Regions from separate parts of the Luteimonas sp. AC640a genome, predicted to be linked through region 1. Evidence: predicted binding sites of a transcription regulator. Region 1 holds the regulator's gene; each other region holds the start of a gene.
The links. The regulator HrcA, encoded in region 1, represses chaperone genes, less so after heat shock. The targets are predictions, from matches to a motif close to TTNGCACTCNNNNNNNNNGAGTGCNAA.
Positions count from the first base shown of each region.

Region 2: the regulator HrcA is predicted to act here: its motif matches at 2,755-2,781, upstream of rpoH (RNA polymerase sigma factor RpoH).
Region 3: the regulator HrcA is predicted to act here: its motif matches at 4,640-4,666, upstream of ACZ9YD_RS09360 (co-chaperone GroES).

Region 1 covers NZ_CEEDOV010000007.1:455,303-462,572, forward strand. Annotated here, with positions in the region: gene recN (DNA repair protein RecN) at 1-1,374, opposite strand, end outside; gene hrcA (heat-inducible transcriptional repressor HrcA) at 1,521-2,561, shown strand; gene grpE (nucleotide exchange factor GrpE) at 2,626-3,156, shown strand; gene dnaK (molecular chaperone DnaK) at 3,292-5,208, shown strand; gene dnaJ (molecular chaperone DnaJ) at 5,348-6,484, shown strand.
Region 2 covers NZ_CEEDOV010000010.1:54,158-61,427, reverse strand. Annotated here, with positions in the region: gene glnE (bifunctional [glutamate--ammonia ligase]-adenylyl-L-tyrosine phosphorylase/[glutamate--ammonia-ligase] adenylyltransferase) at 1-2,594, shown strand, start outside; gene rpoH (RNA polymerase sigma factor RpoH) at 2,793-3,671, shown strand; gene zupT (zinc transporter ZupT) at 3,752-4,561, opposite strand; gene ACZ9YD_RS09295 (NAD(P)/FAD-dependent oxidoreductase) at 4,638-5,951, opposite strand; gene ACZ9YD_RS09290 (valine--tRNA ligase) at 6,106-7,270, opposite strand, start outside.
Region 3 covers NZ_CEEDOV010000010.1:69,235-76,504, forward strand. Annotated here, with positions in the region: gene ACZ9YD_RS09350 (AsmA family protein) at 191-2,383, opposite strand; gene groL (chaperonin GroEL) at 2,532-4,172, opposite strand; gene ACZ9YD_RS09360 (co-chaperone GroES) at 4,303-4,593, opposite strand; gene ACZ9YD_RS09365 (acyloxyacyl hydrolase) at 5,040-5,525, opposite strand; gene ACZ9YD_RS09370 (protein-disulfide reductase DsbD family protein) at 6,068-7,270, shown strand, end outside.

The DNA.
Region 1 (7,270 bases):
GAACACCATCGTCGGCACGGCATCGTGGCCGAGCGCGGCGACTTCGATCGCCAGTGAAATGCGTGACAGCTCACCGCCCGACGCGACTTTGCGGAGTGCGCGCGGCGGCTGCCCGGCGTTGGCCGACACCATGAACTCCACACGCTCGGCGCCTTGCGGATCGGGGCGGGACGTCTCGACCTGTTCGATCGCGACCTCGAATACGCCGCCGCCCATGCCGAGTTCGTGGATCAACGCGGTGGTCGCGCTCGACAGCGCCTTGGCTGCCTTACGGCGTGCCGCGCCGAGACGGTCGGCGGCGGTGCGCCAGCGCCCCATCGCGGCTTCGATCTCGTCGTCGAGTTGCTTCAGGCGCTCGCCGGCGCCATCGAGCTGATCGAGCTCGCCGGCCAGACGCGTCTGCACATCGATGAGTTCTTCCGGGGGCACGCGGTGCTTGCGCGCGAGTTCATGCAGCCGGCCGAGACGCTGTTCCAGCGTCTCCAACTGCTCGGGATCGATATCGAGATCGTCGCGGACCTGCCCCAGCAGCAGCGTGGCTTCGTCGAGCTGGATCGCCGCGGCGTCGAGCATCGCGTCCACATCGCCCAGCCGCGGCTCGTGTGCGCGCATCCGCGCCAGATCGTGGCGCAGCGCCTGCAGCGCCTGCGGCAGGCCGAGATCGTCGTCGCCGCGCATGCGCTCGAGCGCGGTGTCGCAGGTCTGGATCAGGCCGGCCGCGTTCGAATGGCGGCGATGGCTCGCGAACAGGTCGGCCACCGCGTCGGCGGCGAGCGATTCGCCGTCGAGTTCGTCGAGCTGATGACGCAGCCAGTCGCGACGCTCGGCGACATCGCCGATGCCGACCAGCGCGTCACGCTCGTCGTGCAGTGCGCGCCAGGCCTGCGCGGTGCCGCGGACTTCGGTGAGCAGCGCGCCATTGCCGGCCTGCGCGTCGAGCAGCGCGAGCTGGCTGCCGCGGGCGAGCAGGGCCTGATGTTCGTGCTGGCCGTGGATTTCGACCAGATGCCCGGCCAGATCGCCGAGCTGGGTGATCGTCGCCGGACGTCCATTGATCCAGGCGCGCGAGCCGCCGTCGGCGCGCAGGGTGCGGCGCAGCTGGCAGGTGTCACCATCATCGAGTTCGTGCTCGCGCAGCCAGCGCAGCGCAGGCGCGGCATCGTCGAGTGCGAACTCGGCATGCAGCTCGGCGCGCTCGGCACCGTGGCGCACGATGCCGCTGTCGGCGCGCTGGCCCGACAGGAAGCCCAGTGCATCGACCAGCAAGGATTTGCCGGCGCCGGTTTCGCCGGAGATGACGGTCAGGCCTGCGCCGAACTCCAGATCCGACTGGCTGGCGACGGCAAAATTGCGGATGGCGAGATGGGTCAGCATGGGTGCGGATTGTGCCTTGGCGCGTTGCGGACGAGTAGATCGGCGAGTGGATCGGCACTCGACGGTGCGCTGAATACCGTGCTTCCGTCTCACGGCTGGAGAATGCGGCGCTTGCATCACCCACAGGGGCACCGTATACCGCCCGCATGTCATCCGATCCCCGCCATCCGCTCGATCCGCGCGCCAGACAGCTGCTGCGCACGCTGATCTCGCGGCATATACAGGACGGTGGGCCGGTCGGATCGCAGACTTTGGCTCGACATGCGGGCCTCGATGTCAGCGCGGCGACAATCCGCAACATCCTGTCGGATCTGGAAGACGCCGGCCTGCTGGCCTCGCCGCACACCTCCGCAGGCCGGGTGCCGACCGCGCAGGGCTACCGCGTGTTCGTCGACTCGCTGCTGCAGGTCAAGCCGCTGCGCGCGCAGGAGATGGAACGGTTGCGCGGGGAGCTGGGCGGCGGCGGGCAGCAGTCGCTGCTGGGCAGCGCGTCGGAACTGGTCTCGGCGATGACGCATTTCGTCGGCGTGGTCTCAGTGCCGCGGCGCGAACAGCTGGCGTTCCGGCATATCGATTTCGTGGCACTCGATGGCCAGCGGGTCATGGCGATCATCGTTTTTGCCGATCACGAAGTGCAGAACCGCATCATCCAGACCCGTCGCAGCTTCGAGCCTGCGGAGCTGGAACGCGTCGCCAACTATCTCAACCAGCAGTACGCCGGGCGCCCGCTGGGCGACATCCGCGCCGCGCTGGTCGAGGAATTGCGCAACGCCCGCGACGAGATGGAAGCGCTGCTGTCGCAGACCATGGAGCTCGCCGAACAGGCGCTGGTGCCGGGCGACGACGACATGCTGCTGGCGGGGCAGAACCGGCTGATCGGCGTGCAGGACCTGTCCGACCTCGACCGCCTGCGCGAACTGTTCGAGGCCTTCGCGCGCAAGCGCGAGATCCTGCAGTTGCTCGAACGCACAATCCGCGCGCCGGGCGTGCGCATCTTCATCGGTGAGGAAACCGGTCTGGCGCCGCTGGAAGGCATGTCGCTGGTGACCGCGCCCTATGGCGCCGGCGGTCGCACGCTAGGGGTGCTGGGCGTGATCGGGCCGACGCGGATGGCCTACGAGCGGGTGATCCCGGTGGTGCAGGCGACCGCGGCCGTGCTCGGCGCCGCGCTGCATCCTGAACCTTGAATCGCTGGCGGGCGGCCCCATAGCTGGTGCCGTTGGCGGCCAGACGACCGCCCCGGAACCCGACATGACCCAGCAGCGCGATTCGCAGTCCCCCGATTTCCACGAGACCGATGGCCCGGAAGCGGCCTCGGTCGAGCAGCAACTGGCCGACCAGGTCGAGCGCCTCAGCGGCGAGCTCGAGCAGCTCCGCGCGCAGGTCCTGCTCGAACGCGCCGATCTCGAGAACCAGCGCAAGCGCCTGGCGCGTGAGGTCGAGAGCGCACGCCGCTTCGCCAACGAGCGCCTGCTGGCCGCGCTGGTGCCGGTGTTCGATGCACTGGAAGCCGGCCTCGCCAATGCCTCCGAGACCGATCCGCTGCGCAGCGGCGTCGAGCTCACCCTGCGCGAGCTGACCAAGGCGACCGAGTCGAACGGTCTGGCCACGCTGGCGCCGGCGCCGGGTGACCCCTTCAACCCGGAGCAGCACCAGGCGATGAGCATCGTCGATGTGCCGGGCGTGCCGCCGGGCGCAGTCGCCCAGGTGTTCCAGAAAGGCTATCTGCTCAACGAGCGTCTGCTGCGACCGGCCATGGTCGTCGTCGCCAAGGCTGACTGAACGCCCCGGGCCCCGGCCCGATCGCGAATTCCGATGCGTCACACCGCTTGAACGCTGTGTTGCGTGTCCCCAGATCACGGTCATCGACGGTTCCGGCCGTTACCCAGACACATACCTTTTAGAGGAAGCAGCGCAATGGCAAAGATCATCGGCATCGACCTCGGCACGACTAACTCGTGCGTGGCGATCATGGACGGCGGCAAGGCCAAGGTCATCGAGAACAGCGAGGGCGATCGCACCACGCCGTCGGTCGTCGCCTACACCAAGGACGGCGAAGTGCTGGTGGGCGCGTCGGCCAAGCGTCAGGCCGTGACCAATCCGCACAACACCTTCTTCGCGGTGAAGCGCCTGATCGGCCGCAAGTTCAAGGACGGCGAGGTCCAGAAAGACATCGGCCTGGTGCCGTACAAGATCCTCGAGCACGACAACGGCGACGCCTGGGTGTCGACCAGTGACGGCAAGCGCCTGTCCGCGCAGGAAGTCTCCGCGCGCATCCTCGAGAAGATGAAGAAGACCGCCGAGGATTACCTGGGCGAAAAGGTCACCGAAGCCGTGATCACGGTGCCGGCCTACTTCAACGACAGCCAGCGCCAGGCGACCAAGGACGCCGGCCGCATTGCCGGTCTCGACGTCAAGCGCATCATCAACGAGCCGACCGCGGCCGCACTGGCCTATGGTCTCGACAAGTCCGGCGGCGACCGCAAGATCGCCGTGTACGACCTGGGCGGCGGCACGTTCGACGTGTCGATCATCGAGATCGCGGAAGTCGACGGCGAGAAGCAGTTCGAAGTGCTGGCCACCAACGGCGACACCTTCCTCGGCGGCGAAGACTTCGATGCCCGCGTCATCGATTACCTGGTCGACGAGTTCAACAAGGACCAGGGCATCGACCTGCGCAAGGACCCGTTGGCGCTGCAGCGTCTGAAGGACGCGGCCGAGCGCGCGAAGATCGAGCTCTCCAGCTCGCAGCAGACCGAAGTGAACCTGCCGTACGTCACTGCCGATGCATCCGGCCCGAAGCACCTCAACATCAAGCTGACCCGCGCCAAGCTCGAGTCGCTGGTCGAGGAGCTGGTGCGCAAGACGATCGAGCCGTGCCGCACTGCGCTCAACGATGCCGGCCTGCGCGCGTCCGACATCAACGAAGTGATCCTCGTCGGTGGCCAGACCCGCATGCCCAAGGTGCAGGCGGCGGTTGCCGAGTTCTTCGGCAAGGAACCGCGCAAGGACGTGAACCCCGACGAGGCCGTGGCGATCGGCGCGGCAGTGCAGGGCGGCGTGCTGGCGGGTGACGTCAAGGACGTGCTGCTGCTCGACGTGACCCCGCTGAGCCTCGGCATCGAGACCCTGGGCGGTGTGTTCACCAAAATCATCGAGAAGAACACCACGATTCCGACCAAAGCCTCGCAGACGTTCTCCACCGCCGACGACAACCAGTCGGCCGTGACCGTGCACGTGCTGCAGGGCGAGCGCGAGCAGGCCCGCTTCAACAAGTCGCTGGCCCGCTTCGACTTGACCGGTATCGACGCCGCGCCGCGCGGCATGCCGCAGGTCGAGGTGTCGTTCGACATCGACGCCAACGGCATCCTGCACGTGTCGGCCAAGGACAAGAAGACCAACAAGGAACAGAAGGTCGAGATCAAGGCCGGTTCGGGCCTGTCGGACGACGAGATCGCCCGGATGGTCGCCGATGCGGAAGCGCATCGCGAGGACGACAAGAAGTTCCAGGAGCTGGTCGGCGCGCGCAATCAGGCCGATGCGCTGGTGCACGCCACGCGTACCGCGATCAAGGACAACGGCGACAAGGTGCCGGGCGATCTGATCGGCAACGCGGAGTCGGCGATCGCCGAAGTCGAGACCGCGATGAAGGGCGACGACAAGGCGCAGATCGAAGCCAAGTCCAAGCACCTCGAGGAAGTCGCGCAGCAGCTGTTCGCAGCCGCCGGCGCGGCGGGCCAAGGCGACGCCGGTGCGGCTTCGGGCGATGCGCCGAAGTCCGACGATGTCGTCGATGCCGAGTTCACCGAGGTCAAGGACGACGAGAAGAAGTAAGTCGGTACCGCCGTGGTCCTGCCGCGGCGTTTCGGCCGGAACCCCGGCATCGCGCGCGCCCTCGGCGCGGCGGTGTCGGGCGACCGGCTTCCGTTTTTAACGAGACCGTCGCTGCGACGGTCCCTGCGACCGGTTTTCCATGAGCAAACGCGATTATTACGAAGTGCTGGGTGTTACCCGCAGCGCGACCGAAGACGAACTGAAGAAGGCCTATCGCCGTTGCGCGATGAAGCACCACCCTGACCGCAATCCCGGCGACGCGAGTGCCGAGGCTGCGTTCAAGGAGTGCAAGGAGGCTTACGAAGTCCTGTCGGACGGCGGCAAGCGGCGCATGTACGACCAGCACGGACACGCCGCGTTCGAGCACGGCATGGGCGGCGGCAATGCCGGCCCGGGCTTCGGCGGCGGCGCCGACATGGGCGATATCTTCGGCGACATCTTCGGCAACATCTTCGGAGGTGGCGGCGGTCGCGGTGGCCCGCGTCGTGGTGCCGACATCGGCTACGTGATGGAGCTCGACCTCGAAGACGCGGTGGGCGGCGTCGAGAAGCGGGTCGAACTGCCGACGCTCGCCGGTTGCGACGACTGCGACGGCAGCGGTTCGGAAGACGGCAAGCGCGAGACCTGTTCGACCTGCGCCGGCCGCGGCCAGGTGCGCATGCAACGCGGAATCTTCACGATGCAGCAGGCGTGCCCGCATTGCGGCGGACAGGGGCAGATCATCGCCAATCCCTGCAAGACCTGCCACGGCGCCGGTCGCGTCGAGGAAGAGAAGGTGCTGTCGGTGAAGGTGCCTGCGGGCGTCGACACCGGCGACCGCATCCGTCTCGCTGGCGAGGGCGAAGCCGGTCCGGCGGGTTCACCACCAGGCGATCTGTACGTGGAAGTCCGCGTACGTCCGCATGCGATCTTCCAGCGCGATGGCGACGATCTGCACTGCGAAGTGCCGGTGCGCATCTCGCAGGCCGCGCTGGGCGACATCGTGCGGGTGCCCACGCTCGGCGGTGAAGCGGAGATCCGCGTGCCGGCCGAGACGCAGACCGGCAAGGTGTTCCGCCTGCGCGACAAGGGCGTCAAGTCGGTGCGCAGCCGCAGCCCCGGCGATCTGTACTGCAAGGTCGTCGTCGAAACGCCGGTCAATCTGACCAAGGAGCAGCGCGAGCTGCTCGCACAGTTCGAGACCACCTTCACCGGTGAGAACGCACACCGGCACTCGCCCAAGTCCAGCACGTTCATCGACGGGGTGAAGGGCTTCTGGGATCGTATGACGTCCTGAGCCCTGTAACCGTTCGATCGACACGCCCGGCCCAGTGCCGGGCGTCGTCGTTTGTGGGTCCAAGCGTGGTTTTTGCGGGTGCAAGCCGCTGTCGGGCCGCGACTCGTGACTGGTTGCGGTGATCCACAGAAGGTGTGGATCAACTGTCGACAAAGCTGTGGATAAGCAGTCCAAGTCCGCGTTTGCATTGGGCGGCGGCACGCTGGTCATTGCGTCGCCACTGTGACGCCGCGCACACGAGCCGGGCGCGATGGCCGATCTGCACGATCCCCGCCGTGGCGGGCTTCGCGGCGCGGTACTGCGCGAAAACGCTTGACGCGGGCCCCGGATGCGCCTACCCCGCGCGCTGTCCACATGCAGTGTGGATGGACTGTGGGTCAAGGTGTGGATAAGCGTGTGGAACGGCGCCGTATCCGGGCGCGGAAATGGTGGTGATTTTCTGGTCAGGTGCGCGGTGAGGGCCTGTTTGCGAGCTTGACCTGCGCAAGTCGTAGTGCAGTCGCGTGTGGTCGGCACGCTGCCGGCTGGCTGACCAATCCCAGCGCGTTGCGCATGGACGGAACCGCTCGCTGAAATCGGGTCGGGCGACATCGATGGCGATCGCGAATCGCCGTCACGTGCAAGTCCGTCGAAGTGATTGACCCGCGTGCATCCGCCACGTAGCGACGCGGTTCTCCACAGCGCATGTGGACCTTCTGACGACAAAGTTGTGGATAAGCATCACGCGCCGCGCTGCGACGGCCCTCGAAACGGGTGGTGATTTGTTCGCCACTTGCCCGCATGGGC
Region 2 (7,270 bases), on a different contig from region 1:
ACGACGCACAACCCGGCATTGCGCCGCCTGCGCTCGACGCCGGCAATCGCAGCGAATGGCCGGCGTTGCTGCGTCGCTACCGCACCGCGTGTTCGGCGCGGCTGGTGTGGCGCGACGTGCACGGTCTCGACGGTGTCGACGCGACGCTGGCCGGCAGCACGGCGCTGGCGGAAACCTGTCTGACGCTCGCGCTCGACGCGCTGGAAGCCGAGTTCGCGCAGCGTTACGGCCATGTGCGCGATGCCGACGGCACCGTCGTGCGACTGGTCGTGTTCGGCCTCGGAAAACTCGGCGGCGGCGAACTCAATTTCAGTTCCGACATCGATCTGATCTACGGCTTCGCGACTGCGGGCGAGAGCGATGGCGCGCGTGCGCTCGCAGCCGAGGACTATTTCACCCGGCTCGGTCAGCAGCTCGCGAAGCTGCTCGACGAGAACACCGCCGATGGTTTCAGCCATCGCGTCGATCTGCGTCTGCGGCCGTTCGGCAGTGCTGGCCGCATCGCATTGAGTTTCGCGGCGATGGAGCAGTACTTCCAGCACGAAGGGCGCGACTGGGAACGCTATGCCTGGCAGAAGGCGCGGCCCGTCGCGGGCGACATCGAGGCCGGCGAACGGTTCCTGTCGCAGTTGCGGCCCTTCATCTATCGCCGCTATCTCGACTACGGCGCGCTCGACGGCCTGCGGCAGATGAAGGCGATGATCGCGGCTGAAGTGGCGCGCAAGGAGTTGTCCGACGACATCAAACGTGGCGACGGCGGCATCCGCGAGATCGAGTTTCTCGCCCAGGCCCTGCAGTTGATCCGAGGCGGCCGTGAGCCCGCGCTGCGCGATCGTCGTCTGCTGCCGACGCTCGAGGCGCTGCACGCGCATGCGCAGATCGACGCGGACACGCTGGCGTTGCTGCAACGTGCCTACCGCTTCCTGCGCCAGCTGGAGAACCGGCTGCAGATGCTGCGCGACGCGCAGACGCACATGCTGCCGGCCGATCCGCTGGATCGCTTGCGCGTCGCGCGCTCGCTCGGTTACGCCGACTGGTCAGCGCTTGTCGATGCGCTGCGCGTAGTGCGGGCTTCTGTGGCGCAGGAGTTCGACGCGCTGTTCGCCGTACGCAGCCAGCAACGTTCGGTCGATACCGACGACGATCTCGCCGGCTACTGGCGGGCCTTGCCCGCGGGTGGCGAGCGCGGCGTGCTCGAGGCCGCCGGTTTTACCGACAGCGCGGACGTCGACGCGGCGCTGCGCGACTTCGCGCGCTCCCCGAGCGTGCGCGACCTCTCCGACAGCGCACGCACGCGACTGGACCGGTTGATGCCGGTGCTGCTGCAGGCATCCGCGCCCGCCGATCGTCCGCTACAGGCGATCCGCCGGCTGCTCGCGTTGCTGCACAACATCCTGCGGCGCGCGAGTTATCTGGCCCTGCTCGACGAGCGGCCCTCGGCGCTGGCGCGTCTGGTCGACGTGGTCACGCGCAGCGCGTTCCTCGCCGAACGCCTCGCCGCGCATCCGCTGCTGCTGGACGAACTGCTCGACAGTCGTGACGAAGGCCCAATGCCGCAGCGGGGCGAGATGGCCCAGGCCTGCACGCGCGCGTTGCGGCAGCCGGACCTTGAAGCCGGCCTGCTGGACCTCAACGAGGCCCGCCAGCAGCTGAGCTTCCGCATCGCGCTCGCCACGCTCGACGGGCGCCAGTCCGGGCAGGACGCGACGCGCCAGCTCGCGTGGCTGGCCGATGCGGTGGTCGATACCGTACTCGCGCTGGCGATGCGCGATCTCGAAGCCACGCACGGCGCGCTGCCCGACGCGCGGTTCGCGGTGATCGGCTACGGCAGTCTCGGCGGCGAGGAACTCGGCTTCGGTTCCGATCTCGATCTGGTGTTCCTCTACGACGCGCCCGCCGATGCGCAGTCCACCGGTGCGCGCCCGCTCGATGTACAACGCTGGGCCGCGCGGCTGGGGCAGAAGATCGTCGCGCTGCTGGGCACCGTCACCGGCGGCGGCCGTCTCTACGACGTCGACGTGCGCCTGCGCCCGGACGGGGGCAAGGGGCTGCTGGTCTCGTCACTGGCAAGCTACGCCGAGTACCAGCGCGAGCGGGCCTGGACCTGGGAGCACCAGGCATTGGTTCGCGCGCGTTTCGTGGCCGGTCATGACGTGATGGCCAGCGCCTTCGAGGACGTACGCCGCGACATCCTGGCGACGCCGCGCGATCCGGAGACGCTGCAAAATGACGTGCTGTCGATGCGCCGACGCATGCGCGCCGAGCTGGACCGCAGCGCCGGAAACCGCTTCGATCTCAAGCAGGGTGCGGGCGGGCTGGTCGATCTAGAGTTCCTGATGCAGTACCTGGTGCTGCGCCATGCGGCGACGCGGCCCGCGCTCCTCGCGCCGCGGGCGACGCCGCTATTGCTGGAAGTCGCGGGCGCAGAGGGGCTGGTGGACCCAGCCGTGAGCGCCGGCTTGCGGGCGGCCCACGCCACACTTCTGGAACTGGGGCTCGGCTGCACCCTGGACCGCCGGACCCGCATCGTCGTCGAGACTCCAGAACTGGAGTCTGCGCGCGAAACGGTCCGTTGCGCGGCTGACTGGACCTGAATGCGGTTGATTTCATGTGCGGTTGGCCGTCCTGCCCGCAGACTGACCCCTAGAACGCAGGAGCCAATCCGGTCGCTTCAGTCACTCCGGTAGCGAGCGGCATTCAACTGAAACCGCGGGCTCGTTCCGTGAATGGAACGCTCGGGAACTCCTGTGCGTCTTAGCAGTCAGACCTATCGACTGCTAATATCCCTTCCTATGAGCACGCAGACCATGTCACACGCCCTGGTTGCCAACAGCCTCCCGACTCTCAACCCGCTGGGTTCGCTGGATGCCTACATCGGCGCCGTGCACCAGATTCCGGTGCTGTCGGTCGAAGATGAGCAGGCGCTTGCCCAACGCTTCCGCGACGACGAGGATCTCGACGCCGCGCGCGAGCTGGTGCATTCGCACCTGCGCTTCGTGGTGCACGTGGCCCGTGGCTACAACGGCTACGGCCTGCCGCTGGGCGATCTGATCCAGGAAGGCAATATCGGCCTGATGAAGGCGGTCAAGCGCTTCGACCCCGACGTGGGCGTGCGCCTGGTGAGCTTCGCCGTGCACTGGATCCGTGCCGAAATGCACGAGTTCATCCTCAAGAACTGGCGCATCGTGAAGGTCGCCACGACCAAGGCGCAGCGCAAGCTGTTCTTCAACCTGCGCAAGTCGAAGAAGCGCCTGGGCTGGTTGAACGCCGCCGAAGTCAGGGCCGTCGCTGCGGATCTCAACGTGTCCGAGCGCGAAGTGGTGGAGATGGAGTCGCGTCTGTCGGGCCGTGATATCGGCTTCGACGCGCCTGCCGGCGAGGACGACGACAACGCGCCGCCCGCGCCGGTCGCCTATCTCGTCGCCCGCGACGAGGATCCGGCGCAGCTCTACGAGCGCACCGACAGCGAGGACAGCAAGCTCGATCTGCTGCGCGAAGGCATGGCCACGCTGGATGCCCGTTCGCGCGACATCATCAGCCGCCGCTGGCTCGACGACGAGCACAAGGTGACGCTGCAGGAACTGGCGGACGAGTACGGCGTGTCCGCGGAGCGCATCCGCCAGGTCGAAGCGAACGCGCTGAAGAAGATGAAGGCGCTGTTCGCGGCCTGATTGGCAGGACCCGAGCGACACACGGAACGGCCCGCGCAAGCGGGCCGTTTCTGTTTGCGCGAATCAGAAGTGGTGCGAGTTCACCACTTGAACAGCACCAGGCTGATCGCCAATGCGGCCATGCCGGAGACGAGGCCGTAGACCGTCTCGTGGCCCTTGGCGTAGCGCTTGGCGGCGGGCAGCAGTTCGTCGAGGGCGAGGAACACCATGACGCCGGCGATCAGGCCGAAGACGACGCCGAACACCGGTTCGGACAGGAACGGGCGCAGCACGGCGTAGCCGATCAGTGCGCCGATCGGTTCGGCCAGACCCGACAGCAGGCAGGCGAGAAAGGCGTAGAGCTTGTTGTTGGTGGCGAAGTAGACCGGCACGGCGATTGCGATGCCTTCGGGAATGTTGTGGATCGCGATCGCGAATGCGAGCGGCATGCCGACACCCGGGTTCTCCAGCGTTGCGAAGAACGTCGCCAGACCTTCGGGAAAGTTGTGCGCAGTGATCGCGACCGCGGTCAGCAGGCCGACGCGCTTGATGTAGCTGGTGTTGTGTTCGCGGAAGTAGGGATCGTCGACGTCCAGGCGCTCGTGCGGGTTGGGCACCAGCCGGTCGATCGTGACGATGAAGAGCACGCCGCCGAGGAACGAGAGCGTGCCCCAGGTGAAGCCGAGCTGCGGACCGTAGGCATTGGTGAACGCGAGGATCGACTTGTCGAGGATCTCGGTCAGCGACACGTAGACCATCGCGCCGGCGGCGAACGCCAGGCCGAACGACAGCAGGCGCGCGTTCGGCTGCTTGGAGAACAGCACCAGCAGGCTGCCGAGGCCTGTGGCCAGGCCAGCGGCGGTGGTGACCGCGAGCGCGATCCAGAAATTGTGGGTCGAGATTTCGAGCATGCGCGGAACGCCGGAACGTATGGAGGGAGCGACTCAGCCTGGCTGCAGATCCGGCTTGGGCGGGCGCGCGGCCATGCTAGCCGATGCGCGGTGCGTCAGGCCCTTCGCGCGTCGGCGTCGTGACCGGTTCGGCATCGACGGGCGGGCCAAAGATGATCCGCGCCGCGCGCTGGTAGCTCCAGTACGCCATGGTCCAGTTGAGCAGCACGACCACGCGGTTGCGGAAGCCGATCAGAAAGAACACGTGGGCGATCAGCCAGAACCACCACGCGAGCACGCCCGACAGTTTCAGCCGGCCGAAGTGGACGACCGCGGCCATGCGTCCGATTGTCGCGAGGTTGCCGAAGTCGCGGTAGGCGAACGGCGTCGTCGCCTGCCCGCGCAGGCGCGCGCGGATGCTGGTCGCGACGTGCCGCCCCATCTGCTTGGCGGCCGGCGCGACGCCCGGCACGGGCTGGCCTGCGCTTTGGATCGCGGCGAGATCGCCGGCGACGTAGATGTCGGGATGGCCCGGCACGCGGAGATCCTGTTCGACCTGCACCCGGCCGGCACGGTCGCGCGGCGCATCGAGCAGGGCGCCCAGTGGCGACGCCGCCACGCCCGCGGCCCAGATCACCGTCTTCGCGGCGACGCGCTGATCGCCGAGGCGGTAGCCGTCGGCATCGATGTCGGCGACCGGCGTGCCGGTCTGCACCTCGACACCGAGCTTCTGCAGCTGACGGCGCGCCTTCTCCGACAGATCGTCCGGGAACGACGACAGCACGCGCGGCCCCGCTTCGACCAGGCGCACCTTCGCCAAGGCCGGATCGATGTTGCGGAACTCGCTGCGCAACGTGTGCCTCGCGATCTCGGCCAGCGTGCCGGCGAGCTCGACGCCTGTCGGGCCACCGCCGACGACGGCGAAGCTGAGCCACGCGGCGCGCTTGTCGGGATCGGTTTCGGCCTCGGCGCGCTCGAAGGCGAGTAGCAGCTTGCGCCGCAGCAGCAGCGCATCGTCGAGCGTCTTCAGGCCCGGCGCATGCGCGGCCCAGTGGTCGTTGCCGAAGTAGGCATGGGTCGCGCCGGCGGCGAGCACCAGCATGTCGAAAGCGAGGGCGGTGCCGTCGGCAAGCGCGAGCGTTTTGGCGGCGGTGTCGATGCCCTGCACATCGGCAAGTCGCACCTCGACGTTGTCCTGGCTGCGCAGGATGTGACGCAGCGGCGCGGCGATATCCGGCGCCGACAGGCCTGCGGTCGCCACCTGGTAGAGCAGCGGTTGGAACAGATGATGGTTGCCGCGATCGACGAGCGTGATCCGCACCGGATCGCGCGCCATCGCACGCGTGGCCCAGAGGCCGGCAAAACCACCGCCGACGATGACGACATGGGGAATGCGATCGGAACTGGGCATGGGATCGACGTGCGTGCGGGTGGCCGATTGTAGGCGGCCGTCCGGGAACACGCTGTCAGCTATCCGGACCTGTAGGAGCGCGCTTGCGCGCGATGGGGTGATCAAGGGAATGCCCATCGCGCGCGAGCGCGCTCCTACAGGCCGGCGTCGTGCCTCAGAGCCGCGCGCGCTGCGCGGCGAGGGCGTCGTGCTGCGCGGTCCAGTCGACGAGGCGATGACGCTCCTGCTCGACGACGGCCGCCGGCACCTTGTCGCTGAACTTCGCGATCTTCGCGGCGCTCTTGTCCTTCTCCGCCAGCACCCGGGCGATTTCCTTGTCGAGGCGCGCGCGCTCCGCATCCAGATCGACCAGGCCTTCCAGTGGCACGAACAGCTTCACGTCGCCGACCAGACCGGTGGCGGCCGGCGGTGGATCGCCGTCGACGGCGTCGATGCGATCGAGCCGGTTGAGGAACTTCAGCTGCGAGTCGAACCGCTGCAGACGCACGCGCGCGGCGTCGCTGCCGGCCTGTACCAGCAGCGGCACCTGCTTGCCCGGCGACACGCCCAGCTCGCTGCGCACGCGGCGCAGCGCGGTGACCATCTGCTTGAGCCATTCGACGTCGGTCGTCGCCTGCGCGCAGCGGGCGATCAGATCGCTGTCGGGTGCCGGATAGGGACGCAGCGAAATCGTCGCGTCCGCGATGCCGACGCGCGGTGCGACCTGGCGCCACAGCTCTTCGGTGAGGAACGGGATCAGCGGGTGCAGCAGACGCAGCAGCGATTCGAGCACGTGCAGCAGCGTGTGGCGGGTGCTGTTCGCTGCGGGCGCGTCATCACCCAGCAGCGCCGGCTTGGCGAGCTCGACGAACCAGTCGCAGAAGTCGTTCCACGCGAATTCGTACAGCGTCTGCGCGAGCAGGTCGAAGCGGTAGCTGGTGAAGTGCGCGCGTGCCTCGTCGGCGGTCGTCGCCAGACGCGCGAGAATCCACTTCTCCGCGTCGGTCGTCGGCTCGGGCGCACCGTCGGCGCTGAAGCCTTCGGTGTTCATCAACACGAAGCGCGTCGCGTTCCACAGCTTGTTGCAGAAATTCTTGTATCCCTCGGCGCGGCCGAGATCGAACTTGATGTCGCGGCCCGGGCCGGCCAGCGCGGCCATCGTGAAGCGCAGCGGGTCGGCGCCGTGGGCGATGATGCCGTCCGGAAATTCCTTGCGCGTCGCCTTCTCGATCTTCGGCGCGTCCTTGGGCTTCATGAGCCCGGTGGTGCGCTTGGCGACGAGGTCTTCGATGCTGATGCCGTCGATGATGTCGAGCGGATCGAGCACGTTGCCCTTCGAC
Region 3 (7,270 bases), on a different contig from region 1:
GGTCTCTGGCGGCTTCCGGGACATACGTGCGACCTGGTGTCAGGGCGCGCGCGGACCGTCCGCCGCCTGTGGCGTCGGAAACGCATACCAATAGAAAAAGCTGGAGGGACGCGAGGTCATGGCGCCATTGATAACACGGCCATCCGCGCGGTGCGACGGTTGCAGTCGCGACCATCGCAGCCCGCAGCCGTCACTTGGGCAGTAGCGGTGGCCGTGATTCATACCAGTCGCGCGCGCCGGCGATGTGCAGCTTGCGGTCGCCGCCCTGCAGCTCGACGCCCATGCCCAGCACGCCCCAGCGCGCGTACAGATCGCCATTCGGCGTGCCGTCGGCGATGCGCAGCCGCGCCTGCATGTCGATGCGGTCGTTGCTGGCCTGCACGCGATCGAACACCAGCTCGTTACCGCGCAGACGCAGATCGCCGGTCGCGTGCGCTTCGCCGGAATCGATCAGATTGCCGATCCAGCGCGGAAACACTCTGCGCTCGGCGAACAGGCCCAGCAGCACACTGACGTCGCGCATGTCGACGCGGCCGCGGCCGGTGACTTCGAACGGCTCGCGCCAGTCCAGCGTGCCGTTCTCCAGTGCGAGTTTTGCCCACCACGGCGCGTCGTCGCCACCGGCCCCGTCGAGCCGCACACCGTCGAGACGCAACGCCATCGCATCGATCTTGTAGCGCCGCCCGACGCGCTGCATGCGCGACAGGCGGCTGTCGAGATCGACATTGCCCGACAGCTGCGACGGTCCCAGCGCGACGCGCACATCCTGCCCACGCACGCGCATGCGCCCGCCGATCATCTCGCCGCCGTTGTCGAGACGGATGTCGCCGCTGGCATGTCCGCTGCCGCCGACCAGACGCGCACTGTCGCCGGGCAGATAGCGGTTGTAGGTGCGCAGGTCCGGCACCTGTGCATCGTCGAAGCGCAGTCGCGCATCGAGACGTTCGTGGAACTCGGCCAGCGTGCCGGTTGAACTCAGATCCAGCCGCAGATCGCGGCCGCGCAGATCGATCCGGTCCGGCGCGGATTCCGGCGCAAGGGTGAAGCGGTCGAGGACGATGCCGATCGTCGTGCGCTGACCGGATTCGGCGTCATCGCGCATCCGCATGCGGGCGTGCGCGTTGCCACTGAAACGGTTGTCGAGCACGCGCGCCGTCAGCGCGGCATTGTCGAGATCGATGCGGCTGCCGGGCTGCAGTTGCCCGTCGTGCAGGCGCACGTCGGCGTCGAGATCGGCGCGGCCGTCGAAGGCCAGCCAGTCGACGTCGCGCAGGATCACGTCGATCCAGCGCAGCGGCACCGCTGGCCATTGCGTCTCGACCGTGCCGCCCAGCGCACGCACCGGTCGCAACCAGTCGTCCGGGCCGATGCGGCGATCGGCGACACGCAGGTCGGCACGCAGCCACGGCGTGCCCGACGCCGGCGCCGGCACACGGGCGGCGACGAGAATCGCGTCGGACGATGTGCGCAAGGCCACGCCCAGCGGATGCCGCAGCGGCGTGCCATCGGCCGCGCTGGAATACACCGGCGCCGACCAGTCGAGCTGGCTGCCGGGCATCAGCACGCCGCGCTCCAGGGTCAGATCGGCGCGCAGATGACCGACGAAACCGGCCGTGCCGATCGGCAGGGCGTCGTCGTTGCGTGCGACCAGATCGATGCCCGGCGCCGGACCGTCGACGCGCATATGCGCATCGAGCAGCACCAGCTTCTCCTCACCCTGCGCCTGCTCACGGATGTGCGCGGGAATCGCGATCTCGAACTCGAGCATGCCCTCGCGCAGCACCGTCACGTCGCTGATCTGCAGGGTCGCGTCCGGCATCGTCAGCGTGGATGGGCCGACTTCCATCGCGCCGCCCTGCAGCGTCTTCTCGAACACGAAGCGCGCCTCGCCGTGACCGGTCACGCGCGCGTCGTAGAAATCCAGTCGCAGCAGGCTCGGCGTGGTGATCGCGGCGAAGCGGATCGTCCACGGCGACTTGCCGGGACGCACCGTCGTCGGCAAATCGTGCGGCGTGCGCGCGACGTGCACGGACACGTTCTGCGCGCGGATCCTGCCGAACGCGATCTCGCGTCCGAGCAACGGCAGGATCCGGATGCGACCGTTGGCGCGCGGACTGGCGATCGTCCACAGGTTCGTGCGCGCATGACCACCCATGACGATGCCGCGTGCGTGGATGTGACCCGGATACAGGCTCATCGCCCAGTCCCATCGCGCGTGGAAACGCTCGGGCTTGCGGTTGATGACGTCCGCGCCGAACGCGCTGTTGAGGAACAGGTTGGCAGCGACGAGATACAGCAGGTACAGCACGGCCACCACGATGCCCGCACGACGCAACCCCGTGCGGTGCGCGCGCCACCACGGATCGGATGAGGTCGTCGGCATGGGTCAAGCATGAGCGAGTAGCGGTGAGGACTGCCTCCACGTACATCCGGGGGATCTAACGGCGCCCGTTTGCTACAACAGCCCGGCCAAAAAAAACCCCGCCTCGCGGCGGGGTTTTTCGTGCAACGTCATAGCGGTTGGGGCTGAATCAGAAATCCATGCCGCCCATGCCACCCATGCCGCCGCCGCCCGGCATCGCCGGCTCTTCCTTCTTCGGCAGCTCGGCGACCATCGCTTCGGTCGTGATCATCAGACCGGCGATCGAGGCCGCGTTCTGCAGGGCCGAACGGGTGACCTTGGTCGGGTCCAGGATGCCGAACGCGATCATGTCGCCGTATTCGCCGGTCGCGGCGTTGTAGCCGTAGTTTCCGGTGCCGTCCTTGACCTTGTTGAGCACGACGCTCGGCTCTTCACCGCAGTTGGTGACGATCTCGCGCAGCGGCGCTTCCATCGCGCGCAGGGCGATGATGATGCCGTGGTTCTGGTCTTCGTTCGCGCCCTTGAGCTCGCCGATCGCCTGCAGCGCGCGCACCAGCGCCACGCCACCACCGGGGACCACGCCTTCCTCGACCGCTGCGCGCGTGGCGTGCAGGGCGTCTTCGACGCGGGCCTTCTTTTCCTTCATCTCGATCTCGGTCGAAGCACCGACCTTGATCACCGCAACGCCGCCGGCCAGCTTGGCCACGCGCTCCTGCAGCTTCTCGCGGTCGTAATCGGACGAGGTGTCCTCGATCTGCGCCTTGATCTGCTTGATGCGGGCTTCGATGCCACCGGTCTCACCGGCGCCGTCGATGATCGTGGTGTTCTCCTTCGAGACCTGGATCTTCTTGGCGCGGCCGAGGTCGGCGATGGTCGCCTTCTCGAGCGTCAGGCCGACTTCCTCGGAGATCACGGTGCCGCCGGTCAGGGTGGCCATGTCTTCGAGCATCGCCTTGCGACGGTCACCGAAGCCCGGTGCCTTGACGGCGCAGACCTTGACGATGCCGCGGATCGTGTTGACGACCAGGGTCGCCAGCGCTTCGCCTTCGACTTCCTCGGCGACGATCAGCAGCGGCTTGCCGGCCTTGGCCACGCCTTCGAGGACGGGCAGCAGGTCACGGACGTTCGAGATCTTCTTGTCGTACAGCAGGATGAAGGGGTCATCCAGCTCGGCCGACATCGACTGCTGGTTGTTGACGAAGTACGGCGACAGGTAGCCGCGGTCGAACTGCATGCCCTCGACGACGTCGAGTTCGTTGTCCAGGCCCGAGCCTTCTTCGACGGTGATCACGCCTTCCTTGCCGACCTTCTTCATCGCGTCGGCGATGATCGTGCCGATCGACTCGTCCGAGTTGGCGGAGATCGTGCCGACCTGCGCAATCGCCTTGTCGTCAGCCGTCGGCTTGGACAGGTTCTTCAGCTCGGCGACGGCGGCCTTGACGGCCTGGTCGATACCGCGCTTGAGGTCCATCGGGTTCATGCCGGCCGCAACGGCCTTGGAACCTTCGCGGATCAGCGCCTGCGCCAGCACGGTCGCGGTGGTGGTGCCGTCACCGGCGTTGTCGGAGGTCTTGGAGGCGACTTCCTTGACCATCTGCGCGCCCATGTTCTCGAACTTGTCGGCCAGTTCGATCTCCTTCGCGACGGACACGCCGTCCTTGGTGATCGTCGGCGCGCCGAAGCTCTTCTCGAGCACGACGTTGCGGCCCTTCGGGCCCAGGGTTGCCTTGACGGCATTGGCGAGAATGTTCACACCACGCACCATCTTGGAACGTGCGTCTTCGCCGAAGCGGATTTCTTTGGCAGCCATTTGGATAACTCCGTGATTCGTAAGTGTTGATTCGTGATTCGAAAGCGCGCGCGGCAGCGGCAATCCGGACCGGCCGGGATCGTCAGCGTGTGCTGTGACGAATCACCGATCGCGCATCGCCGCGCCCGGGTCAGCCGACGATCGCGAGGATGTCGTCTTCTTTCACGATCTTGAATTCGATGCCGTCAGCCTTGTAGGCACTGCCCGCGTACTGACCGTAGATCACGATGTCGCCGACCTTGACCTTCGGCGCGCGCACGCTGCCGTTGTCCAGGGCCTTGCCTTCGCCGACGGCGACGACTTCACCCTTGGTGGGCTTTTCCTTGGCGTTGTCCGGAATCAGGATGCCGCCGGCGCTCTTCTCTTCGGCCTCGACAGGCTTGACCACGATGCGATCGTAAAGCGGCTTCAGGTTGCTCATTACAGCCTCGCTAAGTAATTGATTGGAAAGAAATCGTTCGCCAATTCTAGCACTCGCCCGAGACGACTGCCAGGAACCGCGGCGCACGCACCCGGTAAAACCAGGACGGGACCGGAGATGGGCACGGGGAATCGGATTACAAGGGCCGCCGCGAAAGAAAGGACGCTCCCGGCGCCCGGTGCGACTACCCGGCCGCCCGGTAAGCCTGCTGGGGACGACCGGGCGACAGCAAAGACGCGCGGCGTTGCGAATTCGGAACGCCCACAAGGGCGCCGGGCGCATCACATGGAGCGGACCGCCGCCACGCGGCGGCGCGCGGCGAGGCATGGCACGCCCGCCGCGCGATCCAGGATCAGACGCGTCCCGTCATCCACCGGGCGTCTCGACGCCTTGCGCCTGACCGGCCCACCTCAACGGCAGGCACGACCTGCGGGCTCTGTCCGCCGTCAGCGGAAGCGCCACGCCGCGAGCAGCATCGTCTCGCCATCGTTGGGCTGTTTGATGCTGGCGTTGGAGATGTGGCGGGCCAGCAGCGAGAAACGCTCCCAGCGCCAGCCGACCGTACTGACGAACTGCGGGTTGCCAGACAGCGCGCTGGTGCGGCCGGCCTGGACGCCGATGCCGAAGCCGGCGACAAACCCGTTGTCGCGCTCATACCGGGCGCCGCCGTGGAACACGCCGGCGTCTTCGGACAGATCGAACCGGGTATTGTCGCGGCCACGCACATAGACCGCGCCGACGTCCCAGCGCAGGACGCCGCGTTCGGTGCGGCGCCATTCCGGCAGCCAGGCCACGCTGGCGACGAAGGTGGTTTCGTTCTCGCGGGTCGCGGAGGCACCGATGCCGATGTCGATAGGCGCACTCTGGGCGGCAGCGGGAAGGGCGGCGCAGGCCAGCAGGGCTGCGGCAAAGCAGGAGATGATCGGGCGCATCGAACTCTGTGGGAATCGCGGGGCGATTCGGCTGGGTCTCGGGAAGATCAGTAAGTATACCGACCGGTTCACTAATGCGCGCGACATCTTTCTCCCGCTGACGGGATGCTGCATCCGCACTGCGGCTCGCAAGCCTGGCCGCGGATGCGTGGAGACGCCGTGCAGGTCGACAGCCGCTGGCGAGTGGACTGGACATCCTCGTCTGCTTCAGTGCCCGTCCTGATGCAGTACCTTGCCCAGTGGGGCCGGCGCTCTCGTGCGACTGCTGGCAGGCGCGCGACGCTCGGTCGCCTGCAACGCGCATACGTCGGTGACGACATCGCATCGAGGATTCGGACCACGCGCCCCCAACTTCCGCGCTTCGAGAGTCGCCGTGGTGGCGCTCCCCGGTGAACGCGCGGGCGCTGAACCTGCGTTCGGCATCCGCCGCGACGGCCTGCGATACTGGCGCGATGCGTGCGCCCTCCTCCGATGTCATGACCGGCCGCGATCAGCGGCTCCCCTCCCTCGCCCGGCCGCCGGCCCGCCTCACCGCGTGGCTGATGGCCTGCATGCTGCTGTTCACCGGGCTGCCGGCCTGGGCACAGGGAATCGGTTTCGACGATGTGTTGCCGGTCGACGAAGCCCTGAAGGTGTCCGCCGAAGCGGTCGCGCCGGACCGGATCGAGATCCGCTGGGCGATTGCCGACGGCTATTACCTGTATCGCCATCGCATGGGCGCGCGGGTCGAGAGTGGCTTCAAGACCAATCCGCTGCAACTGCCCGCCGGCCGCAAGCACACCGACGAATTCTTCGGCGAGGTCGAGACCTATCGCGGCCGGGTCACCGGCGTGCTGACGGGCGCGGCGGCCGACGGTGTCGACACGCTGCAGGTCGAAGTGAAATATCAGGGCTGCGCGGATGCGGGCATCTGCTATCCGCCGCAGACGCGCATGCTGCAGGTCACGTTGCCGCGGGGCCCTGCGGGTGCGTCCCGCCCGCCCGCCGCGAGCGACTCGGGCTTCGCCGCCTTCGGTCAGGCGCTCGGCGCCAACAGTGCGGGCCGCACCCCGACGCTTACCGGTGCGAACGATGCCTTGCCGCCGGAGCGCGCGTTCGCGTTCGAGGCCATCGCGGGTGACGGCGACACGATCCTGCTGCGCTTCACCCCGGCCAAGGGCTACTACCTCTATCGCGACCGCAACCGGTTCGAGGTCCGCGGCGTCGAGGGCATCCGCGCCGGCGCGCCGCGCTGGCCGAAGGGGCAGTCACATCACGACGCGCATTTCGGCGATGTCACCGTGTACTTCGACCAGATCGACGTGCCTCTGCCACTGGTGCGTACGACGGCTGAAGCTGCGGAGATCGAGGTGGTCGCGACCTTCCAGGGCTGCCAGGACGAGGGCATCTGCTATCCGCCGATGACCCGCACGGTGCGCGTCGCGTTGCCGACCGGCCGCGTGCAGACCATGGCCGAAACCGCGGCTGCGTTGGCGGGTACTGCATCACCGGGAGCATCCGCTGCGACGGATGCGGCCATCGATGCGAACGACGCTGCCACACCTGAAGACACGTCGCCTGTTGCAGCCGGCGATATCGACGCGCTCACCGCGCCGACCAACACAACCGACACTCCAGACGCCAGCGACGACAACGCGTCACGCACGCGCCCGCCTGCCGCCGCGTCGATCGGCCTGTTCGCAGCCCTCGGCTTGGCCCTGCTCGGCGGCATGCTGTTGAACCTGATGCCTTGCGTGCTGCCGATC